3 regions of the Paraburkholderia terricola genome follow, and region 3 is predicted to be linked to each of the others. Evidence: predicted binding sites of a transcription regulator. Region 3 holds the regulator's gene; each other region holds the start of a gene.
The links. Region 3 encodes FNR, which switches genes on or off when oxygen is low (the NO sensors DNR and NnrR bind a similar motif). Its sites were predicted from a motif close to TTGATNNNNATCAA; they were not measured.
Positions count from the first base shown of each region.

Region 1: hemN (oxygen-independent coproporphyrinogen III oxidase) is a predicted target of FNR. The motif match lies at 6,508-6,521, and genes of this name have one in related genera.
Region 2: CUJ90_RS07455 (universal stress protein) is a predicted target of FNR. The motif match lies at 4,825-4,838, and genes of this name have one in related genera.

Region 1 covers NZ_CP024941.1:1,777,251-1,787,202, reverse strand. The annotation lists gene CUJ90_RS08110 (SirB2 family protein) at 1-320, shown strand, start outside; gene CUJ90_RS08105 (type IV pili methyl-accepting chemotaxis transducer N-terminal domain-containing protein) at 540-2,426, shown strand; gene CUJ90_RS08100 (response regulator) at 2,423-3,094, shown strand; gene CUJ90_RS08095 (NnrS family protein) at 3,311-4,510, shown strand; gene CUJ90_RS08090 (hypothetical protein) at 4,715-4,918, shown strand; gene hemN (oxygen-independent coproporphyrinogen III oxidase) at 4,979-6,388, opposite strand; gene CUJ90_RS08080 (DUF488 domain-containing protein) at 6,664-7,059, opposite strand; gene CUJ90_RS08075 (uracil-DNA glycosylase family protein) at 7,114-7,713, opposite strand; tRNA gene CUJ90_RS08070 (tRNA-Val) at 8,077-8,152, opposite strand; gene CUJ90_RS08065 (HU family DNA-binding protein) at 8,215-8,487, opposite strand; gene lon (endopeptidase La) at 8,834-9,952, opposite strand, start outside.
Region 2 covers NZ_CP024941.1:1,638,771-1,648,722, forward strand. The annotation lists gene CUJ90_RS07425 (hypothetical protein) at 1-228, opposite strand, end outside; gene CUJ90_RS07430 (DUF3820 family protein) at 484-696, opposite strand; gene CUJ90_RS07435 (NADP(H)-dependent aldo-keto reductase) at 849-1,901, shown strand; gene CUJ90_RS07440 (hypothetical protein) at 2,390-2,812, shown strand; gene CUJ90_RS07445 (ABC transporter permease) at 2,879-3,712, opposite strand; gene nodI (nodulation factor ABC transporter ATP-binding protein NodI) at 3,761-4,675, opposite strand; gene CUJ90_RS07455 (universal stress protein) at 4,952-5,416, shown strand; gene CUJ90_RS07460 (DUF2939 domain-containing protein) at 5,510-6,166, opposite strand; gene CUJ90_RS07465 (hypothetical protein) at 6,254-6,598, opposite strand; gene lexA (transcriptional repressor LexA) at 6,662-7,312, opposite strand; gene CUJ90_RS07475 (sulfate ABC transporter substrate-binding protein) at 7,645-8,685, shown strand; gene cysT (sulfate ABC transporter permease subunit CysT) at 8,824-9,720, shown strand; gene cysW (sulfate ABC transporter permease subunit CysW) at 9,717-9,952, shown strand, end outside.
Region 3 covers NZ_CP024941.1:1,993,867-2,003,818, forward strand. The annotation lists gene CUJ90_RS08965 (universal stress protein) at 1-581, shown strand, start outside; gene CUJ90_RS08970 (universal stress protein) at 619-1,134, shown strand; gene CUJ90_RS08975 (PAS domain-containing sensor histidine kinase) at 1,396-2,742, shown strand; gene CUJ90_RS08980 (response regulator) at 2,739-3,386, shown strand; gene CUJ90_RS08985 (response regulator) at 3,636-4,067, shown strand; gene fnr (fumarate/nitrate reduction transcriptional regulator Fnr) at 4,060-4,848, shown strand; gene CUJ90_RS08995 (zinc-dependent alcohol dehydrogenase family protein) at 4,933-5,919, opposite strand; gene CUJ90_RS09000 (DUF1488 family protein) at 6,012-6,287, opposite strand; gene CUJ90_RS09005 (c-type cytochrome) at 6,530-6,853, shown strand; gene CUJ90_RS09010 (DUF3564 domain-containing protein) at 6,923-7,297, shown strand; gene CUJ90_RS09015 (DUF2964 family protein) at 7,374-7,565, opposite strand; gene CUJ90_RS09020 (LamG-like jellyroll fold domain-containing protein) at 8,282-9,952, shown strand, end outside.

The DNA.
Region 1 (9,952 bases), 220 kb from region 3:
GCGGCGCGGCCGTGCTGACGGGCCGGGGCTGGCCGATGCGCAGTCACTGGCGAATCCTCAGCTATGTCATCGACTCGCTGTTGCTGGCCGCCGGCGTCACGCTGTGGCTCATGCTGCGCCTGAACCCCGCGCGCGACGTGTGGCTCGGCGCGAAGCTTCTGCTGCTCCTGCTATACATCGTGGCCGGTTCGCTCGCCGTCAAGCGCGGACACACGATGGTCGTGCGCGGCGCCTTCTACGGAGGCGCGATCAGCCTGTACCTGCTGATCGCGTCGATTGCGCTCACGCACGATCCGCTCGGTTTGCTGGGGCGCTGGTAGTCGTGATTTCCTTTCCGGTTCTCCGCGCATCGCCCGGCGCGGGGTTTCGCAAAAGCATCGACGAAGGCGGCGCGACGTCTCGCCATGCCGGAACCGTGGAACACGCTTCGAATTGATCTGGATCAGTTCTTTCAGGTGCACCGCCGGTGACTATATCGCCTAAGCTTTCGGGCGCTGGGCGAGCCCGTTTCAACCGTCTGGAGCGATCCAGGAACCCACATGAGCAGATTCCGGACACTCGCCGCCAAGCTCGGCATCATCGGCGGCACGCTGCTGCTGGTGGCGTTCGCTTCCATCGGCTACACGCTCTGGGCAAGCTGGCAACTGGAGGGCGGCGCGGCCGCCGTCAACGAAGCGGGACGCATGCGCATGCAAACGTGGCGGCTCGCGCAGACGCTTGCGCGTGGCGACACGCTGTTGGCGAAGACGCAGGTCGACCAGTTCGAGCAAAGCGTCGCCCTGTTGCGCGACGGCGATCCATCGCGGCCCTTGCTCGTGCCGCGCGATGCGGGCTCGACGGCCGCCTTCGCCGACGTGCAGCGCACCTGGCAAATAGTACGGGCGGCATGGACCGCCTCGCCCGCGCCGGACCCGAGCGAGGCCGCGAAGCAGGCCGCGAAGCAGGCCGAGGCCTTTGTCGGACACATCGACGTGCTCGTCTCCGCGATCGAAGTGCGCCTCGCCTATCTGACCACCATCCTGAACCTGCTGCAGGTTCTCATGGTCGGCCTGACCATCGCCAGTGCGGTAACGCTGCTCTACTCGGCGTATCTGTTCGTCTTCAATCCGCTTGAGCGGCTCAGATCCGGCCTCACGCGCGTGCGCGAAGGCGATCTGTCGGCGCGGATCGCGGTGGAGTCGAGCGACGAGTTCGGCGCCGTCTCGGAAGGCTTCAACCAGATGACGGAAACCTTGCAGGAGCTCTACCAGAATCTCGAAGTCAAGGTCGAAGAGAAGACGGTGCGGCTCGCCGCACAGCATGCGCGATTGACCGCGCTGTACGAAGCGAGCGCGTTCGCGGCGCACGCTTCGACGCTCGATGAACTGGCCGATGGTTTCGCGAGGCAGGTGAGACACGCCGCGAAGGCGGATGCATCGGCGATTCGCTGGTCCGACGAAGCGAACCTGCGCTATCTGCTGGTGGCGTCGGACGGCCTGCCCCGTCACGTGATCGACCGCGAACACTGTATTCCGACGGGCGATTGCCATTGCGGCCAGGCCGTGGCCCACGCGGACACGCGCGTGATCCCGATCCGGCTGGACGGTGCGGGACTGCTGCGCGACTGCGGACAAGCGGGCTTCACGACCGTCATCAGCGTTCCCGTGCAACTGCAGGACCGCATGATCGGCGAGATGGATCTGTTCTACCGCGCCCCCACCGCGCTCAGTGGCGAAGACCGCACGTTGCTGGAGACGATGGCGAGCCATCTCGCTGTCGCGATCGAAGGGCTCAGGGCCGGCGCGCTCGAACGTGAAGCCGCCGTCGCCGCGGAGCGAAGCCTGCTCGCGCGGGAAATGCACGACTCCATCGCGCAAAGCCTCGCCTTCATGAAAATCCAGACCGCCCTGCTGCGCGGCGCGCTCAAGGACGCCGACGCATCGCGCACGGAACGCACGATCGGTGAGCTCGAGGCCGGCATTCACGAAAGCCTCTCCGACGTGCGGGAATTGCTGATGCACTTCCGTACCCGCACCAACGCCGAGGACATCGTTCCCGCGCTGCAAACCACCCTGAAAAAGTTCGAGCACCAGACGGGGCTGATCACGCATCTGTCAATCGAAGGTACGGGTGTTCCGTTGCCCGCCGACGTGCAAGTGCAGGTGTTGCATGTCGTGCAGGAAGCGCTGTCCAACGTGCGCAAGCATGCGCACGCGCGCGAGGTATGGCTGGACGTCCAGCAGACGCCGCAGTGGCGGGTGGAAGTCCGGGACGACGGCTGCGGCTTCGCGACGGAGGCCACCGCCCAGGACGAAACACATGTGGGCTTGCGCATCATGCATGAACGGGCCGAGCGCATCGGCGCCGACGTCGACATTGCGTCGGTGCCGGGCTCGGGCACCTGCATCGTGCTGACGCTACCCGAACGCAGGAGACTGGCAGCATGACCGAACATAAACAGATTCGCGTTCTCGTGGTCGACGACCACTCGCTTTTCCGGCGTGGCGTGATTGCGCTGCTGACGATCGATTCGCGATTCGTCGTGGTGGCCCAGGCCGGCGATGCCGGTGAAGCCTATCGACGCGCCGCCGAGACGCAACCGGATGTCATTCTTCTCGACAATCATCTGCCGGGCGTGAATGGCGTGGACGCAATCGCGGGATTGAGGGAAGCGGCGCCGCGGGCTCAGGTGCTGATGCTGACTGTCAGCGAGGACGAACGCGATCTGGCTGCCGCGCTGCGCGGCGGCGCGCGCGGCTATCTGCTCAAGACGGTGGACAGCGACGGCATGGCCGCCGCGATCGTCAGAACGATGGCGGGCGGATCGGCGATCAGCCCCGAGATGACCGGCAAGCTGGTGACCGCGTTTCAGTCGCTGCAAAGCGCAGCAAAGGTGGATGAAGCATCGGCCGAGCAGGATCCGATTCATAGCCTGTCCGCGCGCGAGGACGAAATTCTTGGCTATATCACGCGGGGCAAGACCAATAAGGAAATCGCGCGAGCGCTGAACATTGCCGAAGCGACGGTGAAGATCCATGTGCAGCACATCCTGCGAAAGTTAAAGCTCAGTTCGCGCGTGCAAGCGGCAGCCTATGCGGTCGCCCGGGCAGCCTGATCGCGGCGCGTGTGGGACATGCAGACACGCGCGCGTTCCTCGGGAATTCGCGGCGATCTCATCACTTCCTGACGGCCTCCGGGCCATGCGGAAATCAGCGTCTACGACGCTTCGACGTGTCCACCTGAGTCATGTCAACAATCTCAGCGTGGGAACACGAAATCCGAACGGAACGCGCTTTAAGATGTGCGCAAGGTCTATCTTTGGAGAAGCATGATGAAGATCGGTGAACCCGCTTCATTGAATGCGTCGCGCGATGCCGACGTTCTGCCGGTTCTGCGGCTCGGCTTTCGGCCGTTCTATCTGGGCGGCGCCGGCTTTGGCGTCATCGCCGTCGTGCTGTGGCTGCTCGCGCTGCACGGCTATCCCGTCGCGGGCCGCTCGACCGTGATGAACGGGATGATGTGGCATGTCCACGAAATGATCTTCGGCTTCGTCGCCGCGATCGTCGTCGGCTTTCTGCTCACGGCGGTACGCGCGTGGACCTCGCTCGATACGCTGCGGGGGCCGTCGCTCGGATGGCTTTGGCTGCTGTGGGCCGGCGGCCGCGTGCTGATGTGGTTCGGCCCGCAGCCGCTCGCCGCGCTAATCGACACCGCTTTCTTGCCTGTTACCGCCGTCGTGCTGCTGCGCGTGCTGCTCGTCGCCCGCAATCGCCGCAATCTGTTTCTGCCCGTGGCGCTGGCCGCGCTCGGCTTGCTGAATGGACTTTTCCACTGGTGGCTGGGGCACGGCCGCGCGGACCTCGCGTTGCGCGCCGCGTATGCGGCAACCGGACTCGCGATCATGTTCGTGACGGTCATCGCCGGACGCGTGATTCCGATGTTCACGATGAACGCGATGCCTGGATTCTCGGCGAAACGCTGGAAGTTCGTTGAAATGCTCGCCACGCCCACCGTCATCGTGGCGTTGCTCGCGGATGCCCTCGCCGCGCCCTCCGCGTTGATTGTCGCCAGCGCCGGAATCGCAGCCGCGGTCCACGCGGCGAGAATCGCGGGCTGGCATTCGTGGCGGGTCCTTTCACGGCCGATTCTCTGGATTCTTCACGCAGCCTATGCATGGATTCCCGTCGGCCTCGTGATGCTCGCCCTGGCGGCAATGGGCATCGTGCCGCACTCTCTTGCGACTCATGCGCTAACGGTCGGGGCCATGGGATGCGCGATCATCGCGATGATCACGCGCACGGCGCTCGGTCATACAGGGCGCATGCTCGTCGCGGGCCGCGCGGAGATCGCGAGCTACTGGCTGATGATCGCGGCCGCCCTTCTGCGTGTCTTTGGGCCGTGGTTAGCCAATAGTGCAACCGCCGCGTGGGTCGACGCAGCAGGCGTGTGCTGGGCCGCGGCGCTGGTCGTTTACCTGCTCAAATACGTGCCTTATCTGACTTCACCACGTGTGGATGGAAAGCCCGGTTGACATGCGTCCTCCGGCCATTGGCATGCGACAAAATGCACGTCGATCATCGGATCGAAACAACTACTATGAATATACGTTTATTGAAGCCGATGATTCCGGTTTCGGCCGGGTTCCAGTGGCGCTCGTCGACGGCGTGCCGATGCGCGCGGTCGAACACTGCCACGTTCGGCTTCAATGAGATTCCTTGTCTTCGAGGAGAAGCCCATGCTCAGTCCGCATGAAGTTGCCGCGCTCATTCTGGTCGGGAGCGCAACCGATCACCATGACCTGAGTCACGCCGACCTCGAAGTACTACTCGAACGCCGGCTCGCCACGTTCGAACAGATCGCGCCGAACACGCGGCGCGTTCACTTGACCGAACATGGGCAAGCGATCCTGCAAGCGGTGGCGCGGTATGGACTCCATTGATCTTGATGGTTTGGCTCCCTACGGAGATCGATCCTGACAATGTCGCTCGATGCTGGTTCTCTAGATCAGCTTCGAATAGGATGACGCGGTCGGCTGGCCGAGATACCGGTCAAACACCATTCCAATGGCGCGCACGAACAGACGTCCTTTTGCCGTAACCGAGATTCCATGCGCATCCGTTTTCAACAGTCCGGCTTCCTCGTAGGGTTGCAGCCTCGCCAGTTCATGCGAAAAATACTGGGCAAAATCGATTCCGTGAACCCGATTGATCCGGTCGAAGTCTAGCGGCATGCTGCACATCAGCGTCATGATGACTTCCCGGCGCAGAAGATCGTCGGCGCTCAGCGCTCGTCCTTTTTCAACGGGCAATCGCCCTTCTTCCAGATGCTGATAGTACGTTTGCAGGGAGCGCGTCGACTGGCTGTAGGAACTGCCGACCTTCCCGATAGCGGATACGCCAAAACCAATCAGATCGCATTCCGCCCTGGTGGTATAGCCCTGGAAATTGCGATGCAAGCTTTTGTTTTGTAGCGCGCGACTCAGTTCGTCTTCCGGCTTTGCAAAATGATCGAGGCCGATGTAAACATATCCGGCCTCGAGGAGCCGTCGCGTGGACAGGGCGAATATGCCCAAACGCTCTTCCGCCGAGGGCAACTCGCTATCGACTATCAGCCGTTGCGCCTTGAACCGTTGTGGCAGGTGCGCATAGTTGTACAGCGCGATACGGTCCGGCGACAAACGAATGATGTGGTCGAGCGTGCTATTGAAACTCGCAAGCGACTGTCGCGGCAGGCCATAGATGAGATCGACATTCACCGACTGGAAGCCCGCATCGCGGCTTGCGGCCAGCGCCTTCTCCACCATGCCGAGCGGCTGGATGCGATTCACCGCCTGCTGGACCGCAGGATCGAAATCCTGCACGCCGAAGCTCGTGCGGTTGAATCCCAGAGCGGCCAATGCGGACAGCGTGGCGCCATCCACGGTGCGGGGGTCGATTTCCACACCGAGTTCGGCCTCCGGTGCGAAATCGAAATGGCCTCGCAGCATATCCATTAGCTGCGCGAGTTCCGCGAGACTGAAAAACGTCGGTGTACCTCCACCTAGATGCAATTGCTGCGTGCGGCGGTCGCGGCCCAGATGCGGCACGACCAGATCCATCTCCCGGCCGAGATAGCGCAGATATTCCGCCGCCCTGCCGTGGTCGCGGGTGATGATCTTGTTGCAGGCGCAGAAGTAACACAGCGACTCGCAAAACGGCAGGTGCACGTAGATCGACAGCGGCGGATTGCTGGCGGCCTCGGCTCGTTCGCCCAGGTACGTTCGGTAGGACCGTTCGTCGAAATCGCTCGTGAACCGGTCAGCCGTCGGGTAGGACGTGTAACGCGGACCCAGATTGTCAAACCGGCGAATCAGCGTTTCGGAGATCTCGATGTCGAGGGCGGAGCCGGCATGGGGCAGCGGCGCGTTCACGGGAGCATTCCCCTCTCTGGAGGTTGTGGCATATCGATTCCTGTTGACGGGAACATATCCGCACATACGGCATGTGCGGCAATCGTTGCCTGATTGTCCGGTCTGGAATCTGGACAGCCTTGATTTATGTCAGCGAAGGGCGGTTCCGGCAACGCTGCTGCTCTACTCGTCGTCGCCGCTGTCGTGTGGAAGCGCGAGGCGGACGAAGATATAGAATTTTTCTACAGCTTGCGTGCAAGCGTGCCGCCCGCGCGTACGTGGTGGATCCGAAAGGTTTAGCGGTTTGATTCCGCCGCGAAATGCGCGAGGACGTCTCGCAGCACGATGGCCTGGTTATGCTCCTCGTCCTTCGCGCCGTACACGAGCGTAATGGGTTGTCCCTTCGCATCAGCCAGGAGCGACCGCATGCGTTCTCGAAGTTCTTCAGCATCGAGTTCGTGCCGATAGCGTTGCTGGAAGACTTCCCATCGCTCCGGCTTGTGTCCGAACCATTCGCACAAGGCGGCGCTTGGCGCGATGTCGCGCGCCCATTGGTCGAGCGCCAATCTCTCCTTGCTGCGGCCGCGAGGCCAGAGCCGATCCACGAGGACGCGATAGCCATCATCCTGCGTCGCCTCCTCATACGCCCTCTTGATGAAAATCCTCAACCCTTCGCGGTTCGAATGCGGCATTCCTTGCTCCGTTCGAATAGGTGTGTCCATACAGATTACCCGGCTCGTCTCAGATCATGTTCGTATGAGTTGCGCGATCCTCTCGTGCAACATCGGAAGCACTTCGCTTTCGAACCACGCATGCCGTTGAAACCACGGCTGGTTGCGTGGCGACGGGTGCGGTAGCGGAACGAAGGCCGGCGCGTATTCGCGCCATGCCCTGACCGTTTCAGTCAGCGAAGCCTTGCGGCGGGCGCCGAGAAAATGCCGTTGCGCATACTGGCCGATGAGCAAGGTCAATTGAATGTCCGGCAGTTTTCCCAGCAGACTGTCCAGCCAGAGTTGCGCACACTCGCGACGCGGCGGCTTGTCACCGCCGTTGCCCCGTCCCGGATAACAGAATCCCATCGGAATGATCGCGAAGCGCGACTCGTCGTGAAATGTGGCGGCGTCGATTCCGAGCCAGTTTCGAAGGCGGTCGCCGCTCGCGTCATCCCACGGAATGCCCGATGCGTGCACGCGCGCGCCCGGCGCCTGTCCGACGATCAGAATGCGCGCGTCGGCCCCGGCTCGCACGATCGGGCGAGGACCGAGCGGCAGGTGCGGCGCACATGCCCGGCAGGCACGCACGTCAGCCAGAAGCGAATCGAGCGAGGAACACGAGTCTTTGTTCATTGTGCGGCCACGTCATTTCCAGATTGGCGTGATGCATGGCGTTTGCCACGCGTATTGCAGTAGCATACGTCGCGCGATGCTGCGGACTGGAGACGCCCGGTCACACCCGCTGATGCCGGATCTGATCGCATATCGTCGAGCCCGCGGCCGTAAGTATTCGATATGGTCGATGCAACGATCATCATCGGGATCATTCATCGTGACGGGAATCGACTCCGCTATCGGCGTGGTCCGCGCCGGCATTCAACGGACCATCGCGAGATCCAGCGACGACAAAAAACCCGCGGAGCCAATAGCCACGCGGGTTTTAGAGTACTGCAGCGGATAGATCGCGACTTGGTCGGCGCGAATCGCGAAACGGTATGGTGGGTGCTGAGAGGCTCGAACTCCCGACCTACGCCTTGTAAGGGCGCCGCTCTACCAACTGAGCTAAGCACCCGCTTCGCTATTCATTACTTCCGTAGGCTGCCTGATTTTACAAAACCTCAAGCAGCGAGCCCGCTAGTTTAGCGCATCCTTCAGGGCTTTGCCAGGCCTAAATTTGGGAACCTTGGCTGCCTTTATCTTGATGGCGTCACCGGTGCGCGGATTGCGCCCTGTGCGCGCCGTACGCTTACCGACCGCGAAGGTGCCGAAACCGACCAACGTCACTGAACCGCCCTTCTTCAACGTACCTTTGACCCCACCGATCACCGCATCGAGCGCACGGCCTGCCGCAGCCTTCGAAATATCGGCCTGCTGTGCAATGTGATCGATCAATTCCGTTTTATTCATTCCAACCCCCGAGAATGTTCATGGCAATCGTGACGGCGCTCTACAGCGCCTGACATCACGCGGGCCGGCGGGCAACGCCGGGCGGACTCATTAGAATTGGCCGAAAGCCTTGTGTCAAGCGGGGTTGAGCCTGATCCGGGCGGTTCTCGAAGCTCACCGAATAAGCGGATTTTGCGTTCGACCGATGCATACGCAACCGTCGGCAGGCGCAACATATCGTTTGCCCAAAAGATGGGAAAGCGTGCGTTCATGAGCCGAGCCGCAGCCTGTTTGGGCAATAAAAAACCCGCGGACAAGTCCGCGGGTTTCTGCTCCACCAACCAGCCTTTCGCTGCTGGCTTTTGCCTTAGTGCTTCACGACTTCCGTCGCGCCGGCGTCTTTGCCGGGCTCCGCCGCAACCGGCGTAGCGGGCTTCGCCTCTTCTTCCGGCAATGCCTCCGGCACACGTTCGAGCGCCAACTCGAGCACCTTGTCGATCCAGCGGACCGGCACGATCTCGATCGCGTTCTTCACGTTGTCCGGAATCTCAGTCAAGTCCTTGACGTTTTCTTCCGGAATCAGCACCAGCTTGATGCCGCCGCGATGCGCCGCCAGCAGTTTTTCCTTCAAGCCGCCGATTGGCAGGACTTCGCCGCGCAACGTGATTTCGCCCGTCATCGCGACGTTGGCGCGCACCGGAATACCGGTCAACACCGACACCAGCGCGGTTGTCATCGCGATACCGGCGGACGGACCGTCCTTCGGCGTCGCGCCTTCCGGCACGTGGATGTGAATGTCCCGCTTCTCGAACGCCTCGTCCTTGACACCCAGACGACGCGAGCGCGAGCGCACCACCGAGCGCGCGGCTTCGACGGATTCCTTCATCACGTCGCCGAGCGAACCCGTGCGGATCACATTGCCCTTGCCCGGCATCACCGCGGCTTCGATGGTCAGCAGATCGCCGCCCACTTCCGTCCACGCGAGACCCGTGACTTGGCCAACCTGGTTTTCCTTGGCGGCCAGACCGAAGTCGTACTTGCGCACGCCGAGGAAAGTGTCGAGGTTGCTGCCGTCGACCTTCACCGCGCCTTCCGCCTTCTTCAGCAGAAGCATCTTCACGACCTTGCGGCAGATCTTCGAAATTTCACGCTCGAGCGAACGCACGCCCGCTTCACGCGTGTAGTAACGAATGATGTCGCGGATCGCGGTTTCCGTTACATCGACCTCGCCTTCCTTGAGGCCGTTGTTCTTCTTCTGCTTGGGCAAAAGATAACGTTGCGCGATGCTGACCTTCTCGTCTTCCGTGTAACCCGACAGACGGATCACTTCCATCCGGTCAAGCAACGGCGGCGGAATGTTCAGCGAGTTCGATGTCGCCACGAACATCACGTCCGACAGATCGAAGTCGACTTCGACGTAGTGATCGGCGAACGTGTGGTTCTGTTCCGGATCGAGCACTTCCAGCAAGGCCGACGACGGATCGCC
Region 2 (9,952 bases), 360 kb from region 3:
ACCGTGGCCGCCATGCCAGCGCCCACCGTCGCCGCGGTAATAACAGCAGGACGAGCCGCCCCAGATGCCTATCGTGCCGTACACCGGTTGGTACGGCGGCCCGTATGCGTAACCGTAGCCGGGGTAATAGGATTGACCGTAGGCGTAGTCATATCCCGGCGCGACCGCGCATCCCGCGAGACTCGCCACTACAGCCAATAGAGCCGTCGATGCAATCAGCTTGCTCACGATCTTCTCCTTCGTGGATAGGGATCAGAAAGATCGCGCGTAAGAGAGTTCAGCGGCGGTTGTGTCCGCAAGTTACCGCCGTCGCGTGCCATTGGGCCTGCGCTATCGCTGCACCCCGGTTCAACGCCATGACAGCAAGGCAAGGCCGCGAACTTTTCGCGCCTCAGCGGTTCTCCGCGTCGTAACAGTTAGTTAAATTTTTCGAGCCGCAACCCTAGGCGCGCTGGCACGTTGCCATCAGACGAAAGCTTCGCCTCAGCGCTTGCGCAAAGGCTCGATGAGGGACGACAAACCGTTGTGATCGATCTCGTGCATCAAGGCGAGCAGCCGGCCGATTTCGCCCGGCGGAAAGCCCTGGCTCGCGAACCAGTTCAGATAGTGGCCGGGCAGGTCCGCGATCAGACGGCCTTTGTACTTCCCGTAAGGCATCACGCGCGTGACCAGCAGTTCGAGGTGTTCGGGATTCATCGTGGAGAGATCGACGCAAAAATTATTGAGCGCGGCTGAGTCGACAGAGCCGGTTGGCGCCGTTCGAACGGCATTTTAGCCGTGCTGCACGCATGACGCCGGCGTGGTAACGTCAGCGCTTTCCGTTCATACAAATCAACAGGACAAGTTCGATGGAATACCGCAGACTCGGCGACTCCGACGTGCAGGTCAGCCTGATCGGCCTCGGCACCATGACATGGGGCGAGCAGAACACCGAGCAGGAAGCGCATGCGCAGATCGACTATGCGCTCGACCACGGCGTCAACCTGATCGACACCGCTGAAATGTACCCGGTGCCGCCGCGCGCCGAAACGCAAGGTTCGACGGAGCGCTTCATCGGCACGTGGCTCGCGCGGCATCGCGGCGCGCGCGAGCAGATCGTGCTCGCCACCAAGATCGCCGGCCCCGCGCGTCAACCGCACAACCCGCGACATATTCGCGGCGAAGGCAATCAGTTCGACCGTAAGAATCTGACGGAAGCGCTGAACGACAGCCTCACGCGCTTGCAAACGGATTACGTCGATCTGTATCAATTGCACTGGCCGGATCGCAGCACGATGACGTTCGGCCGCACGGCGTACCCGTGGGTCGACGACGCGTACACGGTGCCGATCGAAGAGACGTTGTCGGTGCTCGCCGAGTTCGTGAAGGCGGGCAAGGTGCGGCACATCGGCGTGTCGAATGAAACGCCGTGGGGCGTCGCGCAATTTCTGCGCGCGGCCGAAAAGCTCGGCTTGCCGCGCATCGTCAGCATCCAGAATCCGTACAGCCTGCTCAATCGCACCTACGAGGTGGGGCTCTCGGAATACGCGCATCGCGACAACATCGGCTTGCTCGCGTATTCGCCGCTGGCCTTCGGCTGGCTGTCGGGCAAGTATGAAGGCGGCGCGCGGCCGGCGGGCGCCCGCATCTCGCTGTTCGAGCGCTTTCAACGCTACAGCAAGCCGCAATCGATCCAGGCGACCACGCGTTATGTGGAACTGGCGAAACGTCACGGCTTGTCGCCCGCGCAATTCGCGCTCGCGTTCGTCAACAGCCGGCCGTTTTTGACCAGCAATCTGATCGGCGCCACGTCGCTCGATCAGTTGAGGGAAAACATCGCGAGCGCGGACGTGAAGCTTCCGGTTGAGGCGCTCGCGGAAATCGATGCGCTGCATGAGTTGCAGCCGAACCCGGCGCCTTGATGGAGTGGCCTGGGCGCGTTGCCTCGTGATCGATTCGAGCGACGCGCCTGAACGTCGTCGGAACGTCGTCTGAACGTGCCCCCGGCTTCGTTGCCGGGATGGTGACCTGGCGTGGGCGGGGTTGCGCCTTGCTGCAACGCCATCGCGTTCGGCGAATCTTTCGCTTCGCGCGCCACTGCATACAGCTTCGGACAGACGGCGGCAATCAAGCCTCGCCAGCACCGTTTCAAACGATGCGAAGCACGCGGCAAACCGTCGGAATTGCTGCAAGCGCCGCGCTCGACCGGCGCTTCAAAACCAAATCTCCCAAGCCGGAACACGAATCACGACCTAAACTGTGGTGGACGGGGCGGGCTGTCGGACCGGGCCGCGCGGATCGCCATGCCGGGATGCACGCCAATGGTAGGATTCAGCCCGAAAAACGGCGAGCGGCGGCGGATCAATGCAGCGTGCCGCCTACAACAGAGCGATAGGACTCAGGACATCGAATGGCGCAACAAAAAACAAACCCAAAACTCGAGCAGGCGCTGACGCGCGGGGACCTTGCAATTCGTCAGGCGAACTCGGCGCGCGCGACCGCATTGCTGCGTGCATTGGCCAAGATGATTGTGGACGCTTCCGCGACGATCGGCGTGGAGGCGTTCACGCTGATACCCGACGGCGACAAGATTTACGATCCCGCCGACGGACTATGGCCGCAGGAATTGCTGATCTCGCTCGACGGTCCTGTCGAAGAGGCGGATCCCGATGAGCTTCGCACGGTCAGGCTGATCGCCGACGATCCGGGCACGGTGTTTCGCGTTGAATGGCAGCGCGCCGACGGCAAGATCGGCCGCCAGGATGGCGGGCCGTTCGCAACGGTCGCGTTCATCTCCGACGTGGATATTCCGTGGACGGACGACGAGGACTGAGAACAGTCCATTCGCGGCGGGCGACAGGAGCGCGCCGTCCGCCGCCGTGTTGGAAATAACCCCGCGCTACTTCATCATCCGGCGCCGGAACAGCACCGCCGAGACGACGAACCCACCCACCGCATACACCGCCAGCACCGCGACGTGCAAAACCGCGTCCTCGACGGGCCGCCCGAGCATTGCCGGGCGAATCAGATCGACGGCGTGCGCGAGGGGCAACACCTGGGTCGCGGCACGCGCGGCGGCGGGCAGTTGCGAAGCGGGAAAGAACACGCCGGAGAGCAACAGCATCGGCGTCAACACCAGCGTCTGATAAAACATAAAGAAGTCATACGATGGCGCGAGTGCCGTCACCACCATCGCGATACTGGCGAACGCGAGCCCGGTCAGCACGATGACCGGCAACGCCAGCAGCATCGACGGAAAGTTCGCGTAGCCGAGCGCGCCGGCCACCAGCATGATCGCCGTGCCGGACAGCACCGACTTACTGCCCGCCCAGATCACTTCACCGAGCACGATGTCGCCGAGCGTGAGCGGCGTGTGCATGATCGCCTCCCAGGTGCGCTGCACGTGCATGCGCGAGAAGCCCGAGTACATCGACTCGAAACTCGCGGACATCATCACGCTCGACGCGACCGTGCCGGCCGCCAGAAACGCGATATACGACACGCCGTCGACGTGTCCGACCATCAGGCCGAGCCCGAAGCCGAGCCCGAACAGATAGATCATCGGATCGGCGAGATTGCCGAACATCGAGGCGATCGCGAGCTTTCTCCACACCAGATAGTTGCGGCGCCACACCGCAATCCAGTTCACGGCATTCGCCGGCAGCGCGGCGAACGGTTCCTGCCTCGACGGTGCGTCGCCGTTGCCGTGTGTTTCGTAAGTGCGTGCGTCCATTGCGTGTCTCGTGCGGTGTCGTTGTAGCTGTAACGGATTTGCCCGGCCTCAGTCCTGCATCTCGCGGCCGGTGAGTCGCAGGAACACATCTTCCAGATTCGCCGGACGATGCAGATAGCGCAAGTCGGCGCGTTGCTTGAGCCGCGCATGCACCGGCTGCGCGTCGTTCACATAGCAGAAGAGCGTCTCACCGCTGATCTCGGTTCGCTCGACAAGCGGCGCCAGTTCGTCGCGCAACGCAACCGGGTCGGGACCGAAGATCTCGATCACGTCGCAGCCGATCTCCGAGGCGATCAACGTGCTCGGTGCGCCTTCGGCGATCTTGCGTCCTTCCTCGATCACGCACAGCCGGTTGCAGAGCCGTTCGGCTTCTTCCATGAAATGCGTGGTCAGCAGGATCGTCTTGCCGCGCGCGAGCAACGAGCGCAACCGCTCCCAGATCAGATGCCGCGCCTGGGGGTCGAGGCCGGTGGTCGGCTCGTCCATGATCAGCACGTCGGGGTCGTTGACGAGCGCCCGCGCGAGCGTCAGGCGCCGCTTCATGCCGCCCGATAGCTCGCTCACGCGCGCATCTGCCTTGCTTTCGAGGCGCGCGAATTCGAGCAGCGACGGCACCATCGCGCGGCATTGCGCGGCGCTCAGCCCGAAGTAACGGCCGAACACCAGCAGGTTCTCGCGCACCGTGAAGTCGGGATCGAGATTGTCGAACTGCGGCACCACGCCGACGCGCGCCCGCGCCATCCGCGCGCGGCGCGGAATCGGCTCGCCGCACAGGCGGATCACGCCGGCATCGGGTGCGGCGATGCCGAGCAGCATGCGCAGCGTGGTGGTCTTGCCCGCGCCGTTGGGGCCGAGCAAGCCGAAGCATTCGCCGGCATCGACGTGAAACGAGAGCCCGTCGACGACTGTTTTGTCGCCGTAGCTTTTCTTGACCTGCTGGAATTCAATGGGGGCTTCAGGCATGGGATCGATGGAGGTTCCGGGAAAAACTCGCCGATGGTGCTAAGGGCCGGGAAGGCCGTCTATTCTAGGGCATCGGCGAGTTGCCGTCGGCGAGCCCGCAGCCGTTCCGAGCGCGTTTCTTGCACTGCCGCAAACCTCGCAAGACAGCCTCGATCCCGATCAAAACCCCGCACGCTCCGGATCGGTGCGCACTTAGCGTTTTCCATCCCTTGCAAGCTGAATTGCGGCGCACCATGATTCATGAAGACCGCGCTTTTCGCGGGTAGGGAGAAAATCATGGCGAGCTACAAGAAAATCCTGCTGTGCTACGACGGCTCGCGCGAAGGCCGCAAGGCGTTGCGTTGCGGCGCCGACCTGGCGTTGGATCTGAAGGCGGAAACGCATCTGTTGTCCGTGGTCGACATGCGTTCGAGCATTGCGCAAAGCGCGGGCCTGCTGACCGATGTGGCCTGCGGCAGTTTCGAGAAGACCGCCCGCGACATTCTGCAGGAAGGGGTGGACTGGCTCACCGAGCGTGGCGTGACCGCGCAAGGGCACTTTGCGTTCGGCCATCCAATCGACGAGATCGCGAATCTCGCCAACGAGTTGAACGTGGACCTCGTGGTGGTCGGTCACCGTTGCCGCACCGGTTTGTCGCGATGGTGGATGGGCGCGGGCAATACGCCGTTGCTCGACCGCGTATCGTGCAGCATCCTGGTGGCGTGTTCCTCCGCGCAGGAGCAGCAGCAAGCGGCGGCTTGATGCGCGGGAAGTGTGGCAAGTGCGGCGCGTGGCCGAGTGCGGTCCTGACAGGAAAACGGTTGCTCTTCCAGCTCCGTTCATGCGAACAGACAATCACTCATTCAAATTGACAGCGCTCAGCTTCCAGGTGAGCAGGCCTTCACGCTGGAAGATCGCCGAATAACGTGCGTCGCCGGCGCCATGCCGGTAAGTAACGACGAACTGGTTGAGGCCGCGATAGCCCGCCGTGGTTTCCGGCGGCTGCGGCGGCGCGGCGTTCTTGTTTGCCGCGCTGTTGGCCGAGCCTCCCGCGGTGGGCGATGCAGGCACGGGCGCCGGCGCGGGTGTTGCGGGCGGATTGTTGGCCGCGGGCGGAGCAGGCGGCCGCTCGCCAGGATTGCCGCGCGGCGGCATGCCGTTCAGCAATGCCGCCACGCCGTCCGGCGTCGCATAAGCGTTCACCAGCGGACCGATCAATGCCACGCCGATCATCGCGCCGATCGCGGCTAATGGATTGCCGTTGCCCTGCGCGTCGAGCCGGCGTGTCAGCAAGCCTGTGACCTCCTGCTTCAGGCTCTCGCGCAACGCGGGAAAGTCGACGTATTGATTGACGGTTTGCGCGTCGCGCGCGTCCGCCGCGCGCTTGAGATTATTCAGCGCGATATACGGCGACGCGTAGACGAACCCCAGCGCGGCGATCACCACAATCACAACCAGAGTGACGATCAAGGGCCGGTTGGCGCCGCGCTTCGTGCGTGTCGAAACTGCCATCGGGTGGGACTCTCCATCGCGTTTGATCTAGCGTGGACCGTGGCCACGCAAAAACGATCCCACGCGACAACGGTATCTGAAAGCCGATCAGGACTCGAATACGGCGCCGTGCACGTTGGCCTCGTCAGCGATGCAGCGATCGATCATGCGGCATACGGCCTCCATGGTGCCGACCATGATGAGCCGCGACGGCCCGTGATAAACCCGAACCGGTGCGCGCCGCTCCGGCTCCGCCATATTCAACCCGGCATTCAACGACACGCGGGCAAAGGCGGGCAACGACGACGGCAAGCTCGATACCCCGTCGGGCGAGTCGAACAGCGATGGCGTGCTGACCGCGGGCGCTCCGCTCACTGAGCAGGGCACCAGCTTGCGCAGACGGCGCAGACGACCGAACTGGCGAAAGGGCAGCAGGCGGGCAAGGCGTTCCATGAGTCTCTCCAGGCGATTCAACGTTGGGGCGGCTGCGATCCGGCGAACCGGCGAGCGGGCGGGTTAAAACTCTCCGGGGCGGATCAGCCCCACGGCGATACCCTCCAGCGCGAAATCCGCGCTGCCGGTTTCAACGAAGATGTTGTCGTAATCGGGGTTCTCGGCGATCAGCTCGATACCGTTTGGCCGGCGCTTCAGGCGCTTGACCGTGACGTCGTCGCCGAGCCGGGCGATGATGATCTGGCCGTCTTTCGCCTCGCTGCGCTTTTGCACCGCGAGCAGGTCGCCGTCGAAGATGCCGGCGTCGCGCATGGACAGCCCGCGCACTTTCAGCAGGTAATCGGGCTTGCTCGAGAAGAGCGCCGGGTCGCATGCGTAATGCTGCGAGATATGTTCCTGCGCGAGTATCGGGCTACCCGCGGCGACCCGGCCGATCAGCGGCAACGACAGTTGCATGATGCTCGCGTGCGGCAGCGTGAACTGGTGCGGCGAGTCTTCGGGGCTGGTGAGAAGGCGTATGCCGCGCGATGCGCCGGCCGCCAGTTCGATGACACCCTTGCGAGCGAGCGCGCGCAGATGTTCTTCTGCCGAGTTGGCCGAGCTGAAGCCCAGTTCGGCGGCGATCTCCGCGCGGGTGGGCGGAAAACCGGTGCGTTCGATGGCCCGGCGGATCAGATCGAAAACCTGCTGCTGTCGTGCGGTGAGTTTTGTCATGGCGCCACTGTATGTATGAACAGGTGGCTGTATTTTTATACAGTATCCGGCGCAATTCAAGCTTTACTTTAAGTTCGTGCGGGCAGGCGACGAAGTGGAGTCGTGGAAACGTCCGAACCGGACGCTCCAACACCCGTTTTCGTGCCGCAACGCCTTATCTGGCTGTCATTACCACTTTTGCGTATTAAAGAATGAAGAAACATTATTTTTAATGATGAAAGCCCTTCGATAGACTGGCCTCCAGTTGGCGCCACGCACGCGTGGCCGCACGCAGACGACGCAAAACAACATCACACGCCGTTTCAACGGACCACAACGCGGAGAAAGTTGGCATGAACCATCGACACACGGGGCTGGCAGGCAAGACGAAGAAACTGATCGCGGCGCTCGCCTTCGGCGCGGCAGCCGCGCTCGGCGTCGCGGGGCAGGCGCACGCCGCCGACACGACGCTGCTGAACGTGTCCTACGACCCGACGCGCGAGCTCTACCAGGACGTCAACCAGGCGTTCGGCAAGGAGTGGAAGGCAAAAACCGGCGAAACGATCACCTTCAAGCAGTCGCACGGCGGCTCGGGCGCGCAGGCGCGCTCCGTGCTCGACGGCCTGCAGGCGGACGTCGTGACTCTCGCGCTCGCCTACGACATCGACGCCCTCGCTAACAAGGGCCTGCTCGACAAGGGCTGGCAAAAGCGTCTGCCCGACAACGCATCGCCGTACACGTCGACGATCGTGTTTCTGGTGCGCAAGGGCAACCCGAAGCACATCAAGGACTGGGACGATCTGATCAAACCGGGCGTGTCGATCGTCACGCCGAACCCGAAAACCTCGGGCGGCGCGCGCTGGAACTACCTCGCGGCGTGGTCGTATGCCGCGCATCAGCCGGGCGGCAACGACCAGAAGGCGAAGGAGTTCGTCGGCAAGCTCTATAAGAATGCCGGCGTGCTCGATTCGGGCGCGCGCGGCGCGACCACCAGCTTCGTGCAACGCGGCATCGGCGACGTGCTGATCGCGTGGGAAAACGAAGCGTTCCTGTCGCTGAAGGAGTTCGGCACGGACAAGTTCGAAATCGTCGTGCCGTCCGTGAGCATCCTGGCCGAGCCGCCGGTTGCCGTGGTCGACAAAGTCGTCGACAAGCGCGGCACGCGCAAGCTGGCCGAGGCGTATCTGAACTTCCTGTACAGCGAGCAGGGCCAGGAGATCGCCGCGAAGAACTTCTACCGGCCGCGTTCGAACAAGGTGCCGGCGGAGTTGACCTCGAAGTTTCCGAAGCTGAAGCTGTACACGGTGGACGACTCGTTCGGCGGCTGGACGAACGCGCAGAAAACGCACTTCGCGGACGGCGGCGTATTCGATTCGATCTATCAGCCGCAGTAAGACCGCCGGTGCCGGCAACGGCATCGACCGAGCGACGCGGCAACGCGTCCAATCCGGGCGCGCCCCAGTGGCGCGCTTTGGCCAGCCAGGGCCCGGCGGCCAGAACACGCAGGCGTGAACCCTGAAAGAGCATTGAGCATGACGACGTTGACCTTCCGAAAACCGAGCGCCTTGCCCGGTTTTGGCCTGACACTCGGCATCACGGTGGCTTATCTGAGCCTCGTGGTGCTGATTCCGCTTGCCGCAACCTTCCTCAAGACCGCGACGCTCGACTGGGCGCAGTTCGTGCGCGCGGTGAGTTCGCCGCGCGTGCTCGCGTCGTATCGCCTGACGTTCTTCTCGGCGTTGGGCGGCGCGCTGATCAACGCGGTGTTCGGCTTTCTGGTGGCGTGGGTGCTGGTGCGCTACACGTTTCCGTTCAAGCGCATCGTCGATGCGGTGGTCGATCTGCCGTTCGCTTTGCCGACCTCCGTGGCCGGCATTTCGCTCGCGGCCGTGTACGCGGGCAACGGCTGGATCGGGCAGTTTCTCGAACCGCTCGGCATCAAGATCGCATTCACGCCGGCGGGTGTGCTGGTTGCGCTGACGTTCATCGGCTTGCCGTTCGTCGTGCGGACCGTGCAGCCAGTGCTCGAGGAGTTCGAGCGCGAACAGGAGGAGGCGGCCGCGTGCCTCGGTGCGTCGCGCTGGCTGACGTTTCGCCGCGTGGTGTTGCCGTCGGTGTTTCCGGCCCTGCTGACGGGCTTCGCGCTGGCGTTCGCGCGCGCGCTCGGCGAATACGGCTCGGTGATTTTCATCGCCGGCAATGTGCCGATGAAGTCTGAAATCACCTCGCTGCTGATCATCACCAAGCTCGAGCAATACGACTACGCGGGCGCCACGGCATTGGCCGTGGTGATGCTGGTCGTGTCCTTCCTGATGCTGCTGTTCATCAATACCTTGCAGTGGTACTTGCAGCGCCGCACCGGGCGCGGCGGCGCGGGCCCGGCGCCGGCCCCGGCAAGCGTCGCGGCGATCGGCGGAGGTGTGCGATGAGCCGCCATTCCGCCGACGGCGCGCATCGTGTGAATCGCGCGGATGGGACGGATCGGGCCGCCGTCGCCGTCGCGCCGCGCGCGCCGCTCAACGTCGCGCGCCGGCCCGATCCGGTGACCGAACCGCCGGTGGTGCGCTGGATCCTGACCGGGGTCGCGTTGCTGTTTCTCGCGCTGTTTCTCGTCGTGCCGCTCGTCGCCGTGTTCTATCAGGCGTTGAACAAGGGGCTCGG
Region 3 (9,952 bases):
TCGCCATCGACGCGCCCGCGAGTCTCGCGATTCCGCGCGCGGGCCGCTGCGCCGACCTGATCGTGGCCGGCCAGGACAACCCCGCCGATCCCGAGTCGTATGTCGGCGACTTCTTTCCGGAAAACCTGATTCTGACGAGCGGCCGGCCGGTGTTGCTGGTGCCGTATGCGGGCAATGACAGAGCCACGGGCAACCGGGTTCTGGTCGCGTGGGACGGCAGCCGCGAAGCCACGCGCGCCGTGCACGACGCGCTGCCGTTCCTGCGCGCGGCGGCGAGCACCACGATCCTCACCGTGAACGGGATGCACGCGGGCCGGCACGATGACGAGCGCATCCGTCTTCCCGGCGCGGACATCGCCACGGTGCTCGCGCGGCATGGCGTGAAGGTCGAGGTCGCCGATACCGAAACCGGAGCGGGCGGCTCGGTCGGCGAGGTGCTGCTCTCGCAGGTCGCCGACGGCGGCGTCGATCTCTTGGTGATGGGCGCCTACGGCCATGCCCGCTGGCGTGAACTCATGATGGGCGGCGCCACGCGCACGATCCTCAAGTCGATGACGGTGCCCGTGCTGATGTCGCATTGAGCACGGCAGATTGCTTTCCCGTTCAGGAGTGTTCGCCATGTACAACAGGATTCTGGTCGCCGTCGACGGCAGCGACACCTCGTCGCGCGCGCTGGCTGCCGCCGTCGAACTGGCGCGCGAGTCGAGCGCGCAACTGCAGCCGCTCTACGTGGTCGACGTGCCGCTGATGGTCTACGACGTGCCCGCCTATGACCCGTCCTACGTGCGCAACGCGCTCGTCGAGGAAAGCGCGCGCGTGCTCGCCGACGCCGCCGCGCGAATGGCCGGCGCGGGCGTGAAAGGCTCGCCGCGCATGATCGAAACCGACCTGACGGGTGACGACATCGCGCACCGCATCCGGCTCGCCGCGGACGAGTTCGACGCCGACCTCGTGGTGATGGGCACGCACGGCCGGCGCGGCGTGCGGCGGCTGATGCTCGGCAGCGTCGCCGAACGTTTTGTGCGCATCGCCAACCGTCCGGTGCTGCTGATCTCCGCGCATTGCGCATCGCCCGCGGCGAGCGCGGCTGACGCCACCCCGCCCGCGAGCGAATCGGTCAAGGAGCCGTCATGAACCGCACAACGCTGCTGGCGCATCTCGACGACAGCGCCCATGCCGCTGCCCGGCTCGGGCTATGCGCTCGCGCTGGCATGAAGCGGGCGTTTCACGGACAATGAACGCAAACACACACTTTCCGCGCGGTGTTTCCGCGGCCTGCGGCCACATGAATCACGGAATCACCCGGAACCAGCGTGTTTGCCGCGCGCACCGCTGCACCGACCTCGTCGGGCGGCGCGCCCCATTCTTGTCCGTTGTCATTCCAAAGAGGCGCACATGCCCGTTAGCGGTAAGACGCCCCTGCCGCCCAGTGCCGTTTCACGCGAGCGTCTGGGCTCGCTGGCGGCCCGGCCCGCAGTCGCGGCCACGGCCGCGTTCGTCGTGACGCTGGCCGCGATGCTGGCGGCGCGGCGCTGGTTCGACCCGGTGTTGTTCATTTGCGTCGCCGCCGCCCTGCTTCTGGCCACGAGCGCGTTCCTGCTCGTGCGCGCGCGTCGCGACGGGTCGTCCGCACACAGCGAGGCAAGCCCCGGAAGCAGCCACGCCGGCGTGAACGAGGCTCGCATGATGGCGATCATCCGCTCCTCGATGGAAGCGGTCATCACCATCGACGAACAGCAGCGCATCGTCATCTTCAATCCGATGGCGGAACAGGTGTTCGGCTGTTCCGCCATGGACGCGATCGGCTCCTCGCTCGACCGCTTCATCCCGCAACGGTTTCGCGCGGCTCATGCGCGGCATGTCGAGCAGTTCGGCGAGACAGGCGTGTCGGACCGGCAGATGGGCAGGCAGCGGCTGTTATCGGGCTTGCGCGCCAACGGCGAGGAATTCCCGCTGGAGGCGTCGATCTCGCAGATCCGCGACGGCAACACGCGCCTTTACACGGTGATGCTGCGTGACGTCACGGAACGCGTCAGGGCGGAGCGCGCGCAGCAGCAGGCGCGCGAGGAGCTGCGCGAACTGTCGGCCAATTTGCAGAACATCCGTGAAGACGAGAAAACGCGCATCGCGCGCGAACTGCACGACGATCTCGGCCAGCAACTCACCGCGCTGAAAATGGACATCTCGTCGGTCGAACAGGCGCTGGATGCGTCGGCGAGCGCGCCGGTGCGTGAACAACTGCAAGGCATGCGCCGGCTGATCGACATGACGGTGGCCTCGGTGCGGCGCATCGCCGCCGATCTGCGGCCGGTCATGCTCGACGACCTCGGACTGATTCCCGCGATCGAATGGCTCGCGAACGACTTCACCAACCGCTACGGCATCGACGTGGAGCGCGACATCGAAACCGGCGACGCGCGCTTCACGCCGGCGGGCGCCACCGCGCTGTTCCGCATCGTGCAGGAAGCGCTCACCAATGTCGCGCGCCATGCCGACGCCACGCTGGTCACGCTGAGCCTGCGCGCGGCGGAACAGACCTTCGTGCTGCGCATCGCCGACAACGGCCAGGGCGCGCAGCAGGCAGCCGAGCCGGCCGGCAAGTCGTTCGGCTTGCTCGGCGTGCGCGAACGCGCGCACATGCTCGGCGGCGCAGTCGACATTCATACGGCGCAAGGCGAAGGCTTCGTGCTGAGCGTCACCATTCCGGCGGAAACCGTGCAAATGCAGGAGATGCAAACATGACCCGCGTCCTGATCGCCGACGACCATGCGCTGGTGCGCGACGGTCTGCGCCATATCCTGGAGGGCGCAAGCGGCTTCGAAGTGGTCGGCGAAGCGAACGACAGCCCGAGCACCGTCGCGCTGATCCGCGAGCGGGCCGCCGACGTGCTGGTGCTCGATCTGTCCATGCCCGGCCGCAACGGCGTCGAGTTGATCAAGCAGATCAAGGAAGAAAAGCCGACGCTGCGCATTCTCGTGCTGACCATGCACGCCGAGCAGCAATACGCGGTGCGCGCGTTCAAGGCGGGCGCGTCCGGTTATCTGACGAAAGAAAGCGCGAGCGCCGAGCTGGTGGCCGCCGTGACCAAGGTCGCCGCGGGCGGTGTCTACGTGAGCCTCGCGATGGCCGAGCGGTTCGCGCAGAGCCTGAACGAACCCACCGATCTGCTGCCGCATCAGCGTCTGTCCGATCGGGAATTCGACGTGTTGAAGCGCATCGCCACCGGTCAGACGATCACCGAGATCGCGGCCGAACTGTGCGTGAGCGCCAAGACCGTGAGCACCTATAAGACGCGGATCCTCGAGAAAATGCAGATGCCGCACGACGCGGCACTGGTGCGCTATGCGATGCGTCACAAGCTGGTCAGCGACGAGGACGACATCTAAACGCCCGCGTGACTCGCATCGGCTTGCGGGTCACGACGCGCACGGACCCCGCCGCCGCGCGTTTTCGCTCCTGCCGCCCATCGCGACCCACCGCGCCCACCGCGCACTCTGCCCACTTAGCCCACTCGCCGATCCCCGCTCCGCTCCACACCCGCTGTAGGAAACGCCCTACAGCGCCTCCCTCTCGCCTACTCGAAGTTCATTCGACGCCGATTTCATTTAGATATGGCGCGACCGATACTTCGAGCCATGAACTCAAGCACTGACCACCCCGCGCTGCGCGTCTTTCTCGTCGACGATGCCGCATTGGTGCGGCACCGTATCGCCGCGCTGTTCGGCGCGCTCGACGGCGTCGAGATCGTCGGCCAAGCCGAGGAGCCCGGCGCGGCATTCGCGGGCATCGCCGCCGGCGCGGTCGATCTGGTCGTGACGGAACTGCATCTGAACGGCGGCACCGGCATGGAGTTGCTCGCGTTGCTTGCCCAACGCATGCCGCATGTGATCGTCATGGTGCTGACGAACCGTTCAGGCGCCTGGTTCCGGAGCGCATGCCTCGCGAGCGGCGCTCACTACTTTTTCGACAAGACCAGCGAATTCAATCTAGCGCGCAACGCGATCCAGCGGATCGCCGGCGAACATCGCGCGCGCACCCTTCCTCAACCTGGAGCACATCATGTCTGACGTTGCCGTCTATTCCGTCACGTCGCCTTCGCTTAAGACCCGGCAAGCCTCGCCCGCTCCCGCAGCCGAGCCGGCAACCGCGCGGGCGCCGCGCAACGACGCGGTACGTTGCACGGCCTGCTCGATGCGCTCGATCTGCATGCCGCAAGGGCTGACATCCGAGGAATTGCAACGGATGGAATCGCTCATCTGCCCGTCGCGGACCATCAAACAGGGCGAGACCCTCTACCGCGCGAACGATTCGTTCCAGAGCATCTATGCGGTGCGCGCCGGCTCGTTCAAGACGGTCGTCATGCATCGCGACGGCCGCGAGCAGGTGACCGGTTTTCATCTCGCCGGCGACTCGCTGGGGCTGGACGGGGTGTGCTCCGGCCACCACAGTTGCGACGCCGTGGCGCTCGAGGACAGCAAGGTCTGCATCATCCCGTTCCATCTGCTCGAAGCCATGTGCCGCGAGGTCAAGGCCGTCCAGCAGCACCTGCACCGGATGATGGGCGGCGAGATCGTGCGCGAATCGTCACAGATGCTGCTGCTCGGCACCATGTCCGCCGATCAGCGGGTGGCGACGTTCCTGCTGAATATGTCGGACCGCCTGCGACTGCGCGGGTATTCGCCGGCGGAATTTCATCTGCGCATGACACGCGAGGAAATCGGCAGCTACCTGGGCATCAAGCTCGAAACGGTGAGCCGGATGCTCTCCAGGTTCCAGCGCGACGGACTGGTCGACATACGCGGCAAGGATATCCGGATCGTGGATCACGCGGGCCTCGTGCGGGTGTGATTCCGGGTTTGATCCGCAGTGCGGTTTTCGCCCGAACGCACCGCAAAACGCGGGGCGACGCGGACCACGCCCGAACCGCTCACGCTAGCGAATGCTGAGCACGGCCGCGCCCGTCAGTCTGCCGTCACGCAGGTCGCTCAGCGCGCGGTTGGCATCCGTCAGCGGATAAGTCGTCGTTTCGATCGCGAGGCGCGTCTCGTCCGCGATGCGCATGAAGGCGAGCCCGTCGTCGCGCGTCAGATTGGCGACCGACACCACGCGCCGCTCGCCCCATAGGAACGCGTACGGGAACGACGGAATGTCGCTCATGTGAATTCCGCCGCACACCACCACACCGCCTTTCGCCACCGCTTGCAGGGCTTGCGGAACAAGCGCGCCGACCGGCGCGAACAGCAACGCGGCATCCAGTTCGTCGGGCGGCGTCTCATCGCTGCCGCCCGCCCAGGCCGCGCCGAGACGCAGCGCGAGTTGCCGGGCCGCATCGTCGCCCGGACGCGTCAACGCGTACACCGTGCGCTGCTGATGACGCGCGACCTGCGCGACGATATGCGCCGCCGCGCCGAAACCGTAGATGCCGATCCGCCGCGCGTCGCCCGCCATGCTCAAGGTGCGATAGCCGATCAGGCCGGCGCACAGCAGCGGCGCCGCCTCGATATCCGTGTAGTGCTCCGGCAGATGAAAGCAGTAGCGGCTATCGGCGACGGTGCGCTCGGCGTAACCGCCGTCGATCGTATAACCGGTGAAGCCGGCCTCGCCGCAGAGATTTTCGCGCGCCGACAGGCAGTAGCGGCAATGCCCGCAGGTGCGGCCCACCCACGGCACCCCAACCCGGTCGCCGACGGCGAAGCCCGCCACGCCCGCGCCGAGTTCGGCCACCGTGCCGACGATTTCATGGCCCGGAATCACGGGCTGTTTTGGGTGCTCCAGCTCATGGTCGATCAGATGGAGATCGGTGCGGCACACGCCGCAGGTATGAACATCGATCAGGATCTGCCCAGGGCCCGGCGTCGGATCAGGCATATCCCGCTCATGCAGCGACGACGCGCTGCCGTCGAATACCATCGCACGCATCAAAGTCTCCTCGAACCGGGGCGGCTGCCGGCGCATCGAAACGCATCCCAACGCATTGAAACAGGCCGCGCGTCCGGCCGCCTCACGCGAAGTCAGTCGCAAAAGCGGAAATACCCGCTGTGCATGAGCACCGGCTTGGCGCCGATTTCGTTCAGCAGTTGCCTTGCCGCGTGTTCGATCGGATGCCGGTTCGAGTCGAATGCGGCGATCAGATCGTCCTCACGCAGCGACGCGGCGCCAAAATGATCCTCGAGCGCTTCCGCGGTGATCGCGCACTGCACGCGCACGCCATCCACCTCGGCCGGAAACGCGACGACGAGATCGCGCGCGCAATATTCCGGACGTTCCTCGGGAAAATGAATCTTCATCATCACCACCTGGTTCCTTGCGCAGGATGCGAGGCTTAAGCGGCGTCTCCGCCCACCCGCGCATCGCGCACCACGCGTCGAGGCGGCCCGGTCCGTGGGTCGCCCCGCACCGCCTGTCATCAGCATAGGAGCCTGGCGCGATTCGTCAAACTCAGGCCCTGCGTCCTCGTTGACCGAGGTCAATCGCACCCGGAGCGCGGCCCTTACACTGGGTTCATCCCCGTCGCCAAGGAGCGCGTGCCGTGAACGTCCTGTCCAGAAACTATCTGGTGGCACGTGCCGGGTTCGTGCTGGCCGCCGCCGCGCCGGAGCCCGCCGCGCTGGTCGATCAGCATCACTGCATGTTTTGTCACACGCGCGATGCGCCGTTCCTCGCGCCGTCGTTTCAGCAGATCGCCGAGCGCTACCGCGACGTGCCGAACGCGCAGTTCATGCTCGAACACAAGCTGCGGCTCGGCGGCAAGGCGCATTGGGGCGATACGCCGATGCCGCTGCCGGCCGATCGCGGCGGCCCGCTGTCCCCGGAGGATGCGCACACGCTGGTGCAGTGGGTGTTGAGTCAATGACCCGCTTTTGAATCATGACTTCCGCGGTCTGCTCCGCCTGAACCGGACCGCCCGTTTCGGAGAATTTTCATGCGCCTCACTGTCCACCTCGACGCCTTCGACTGCACCCACCCGATGGCATTTGCAATCCTCTGGCTGGACAAGGACACGCGGCAATGGTCGCGCGAAGGCCACCACGGGCTCGACCTGCCCGAATGGGGCACGCTGCAGGTGGATGGCGGCAATACCCTTATGTGCGGCCCGCGCGATGCGTCGCCCCTCTGCGTGCTCGAAGGCCTCGATCTGAAAGACCGCAGCGGGCCGTTCGAAGGCGAGACCGGACGCGCGCAGTGCTGCGCGGAACGCGGCCGCCTCCTGATGACCGGCCACTGGCATGTGCAGTGTGTCGACAACGAGCAGGCGCAGCCGGAACACGGCTTGTTCGCTGCCGGCGAGGAAGCGTAACGAAGCAGCGTAAAACGCCGGCTGGCGCCGGCCACCCGCTCGCGGCGCGGTGCCGACCACCGCGCTTACCCTACGTTTACGTATCGCCGTTGCGCGTCGGATTGAGCAAGAGCACAAAGCACGCGACACCGCCAATCACGGCCGCGACACCGTAGTGGAAGAACTGCGGCGCATCGAACAGCAAACCGCGGATCGACGCAGCAATGCCCGCCAACGCCACGAATACGGCAATGGCCGAAAAAACGATTCTGCTTTCTGAGCGGACCATGATGCCCTCCACGGAGCCTGGACGGAGTGATAAAGACATCATCGCTCTCGCGGGCTGATTTCGCTTGACCGATATCAACATAGTCGGCATGCGCCGGAAAGAACGCGAAACCGGCAGGCCATGGCGTCTCCCCGATGACCTCACGAAGCTCGATGCGATCGTCGCATCGCGGAGCAATTTGCCGGTTTTCCGTGTAAGGCAATCCTGATTCCCATATAGGGAATCCCTGTTTTTTTCATTGCGCCTTTGTATTAATGCAATTGAAAACCGGCGACCGGCCCGATCCAATAAAATAGCGCCCGGCTTTGCTCTTCAGAACCCCTCGTCGTGGCCGTCTACCTTGGATACGCGCTTGGGATACGCGCCTCTTATCGCTCGACAGGATTGGAGCGATATCCGAATTCCATTCATCGCAGCAGCACGAGCCGCGCATTCATGTAAGCGAATGGAAAGCGAATGCCGGCAAATCAGTTTTATACGAATTAACGCGTATGTCGCAAATCGCGAGTCACTAAACCGCAGCACGAATAAGCCACGATGATGTCGTTCGCCGGCGCATGCCGGCAACACGGATCGCGGCCGCAAGAGCAAACGTTTGCCAACCATCGGCGGCCACCGCAAGGGTTCATGAACCCACCCCGGAGCCGTCCTAATCAGGAGCGGAGAAGCGCATGAAGCGGGCGAAATCGAGCAAGGCCGTTGCACCAGAGGCACACATGAATTCAGCTTCGCCTGATCCGTGGTTTGAACCATCGGAGAGCCTCGCCAACGAGGCGGACATCGCCGAAGGCATGTCGCGCCGCACCTTCCTCTACAGCCTCGGCGCGTTGGCGCTGTCCGCCTGCGGCGGCGGCGCGGAAGGCGGCGCGTCCGCGGCGACCTCGGCGCAGTCGTCGACCCAATCATCGGCGCAATCGTCGCCGCGGTCGCTGCAAGCCGTGGCGAACAGCGCGTCATCCGGCGCGTTCGTGCATCCCGGCCTGCTGCATACCCAGGCCGACTTCGACCGGATGAGCCAGAAGGTCGCGGCGCAGGCGTCTCCGTGGGTCGACAGCTGGAACATCCTGATCGCGAACAGTCACGCGAGCCTGTCATGGACGCCGCGTCCGCAAGCGGTGGTCTACCGCGGCGACGACGGCGTTCACCCGCAGAACTACTCGCTGCTGTTCAACGACATCGCGGCGGCCTACGCGTGCGCGCTGCGCTGGAAAGTGACGGGCAACACGGCGTATGCGGACAAGTCGGTGCAGATCATGAACGCGTGGTCCTCGACGTTGACCGGCCTCGGCGGCTCCACGGACGTCGATCTCGCGGCCGGCATCTACGGCTATGAATTCGCCAACGCCGGCGAAATCATGCGCACGTATTCAGGCTGGGCCGCCGCCGACCTCGCGCGCTTCCAGGCGATGATGCGCAACATCTTCTATCCGATCAATCACGACTTCCTCAACCGGCACAACAACACCCAGGCGACCCACTATTGGGCCAACTGGGATCTGTGCAACATGGCGTCGATCATGGCGATCGGCGTGCTATGCGACGACCAGGCCCTGTTCGACGAAGCCGTGTCCTACTTCAAGAGCGGCGCGGGCAACGGCGCGATCTTCAACGCGGTGTACTACGTGCACCCCGGCTATCTCGGGCAATGGCAGGAATCGGGACGCGACCAGGGGCACAACACGCTCGGCATCGCGCTCGGCGGCGCGATCTGCGAGATGGCCTGGAACCAGGGCGTGGACCTCTACGGCTACGACAACAACCGCTTCCTGATGGGCGCGGAATACGTCGCCAAAGGCAACCTGATCGAATCGGGCACGACGTATTACACCGTGCCCTATGTGCGCTACAACAATGTCGACAACGTCAATCAGACGGTGTTCTCGACAGCCTCTCAAGGCACGATCCGGCCCTGCTGGGCGCTCGTTTATAACCACTACGTCAACCGCAAGGGCCTGGCCGCGCCGTACACGCAGAAATTCGCGGCGCTGGTTCAACCGGAAGGCGGCGGCGGCAACTACGGCCCGAACAGCGGCGGTTACGACCAGCTCGGCTACGGCACCCTCACCTGCACGCGCGATCCGATCGCGAGCGGCGCAGCGCCGAGCGGACTCACCGCGACCGTCAGCGCGGGGCAAGTCATCCTGTCGTGGTGGGGAACCGCCTATGCGACGAGCTACAACGTGAAGCGCGGCAGCACGGCGGGCGGTCCGTACACGTCGATCGCGAGCGGCGTCACGGATCTGCTCAGTTACACGGACAGCGCCGTGGCGGCCGGCACCTGGTACTACGTCGTCACGGCCACGACGCCGTCCGGCGAAACGGCCGCGTCGAACGAGGCGGTGGCGGTCACCGCGGTGCAACTGCAAACGTGGCTCGCCTTCGACGAA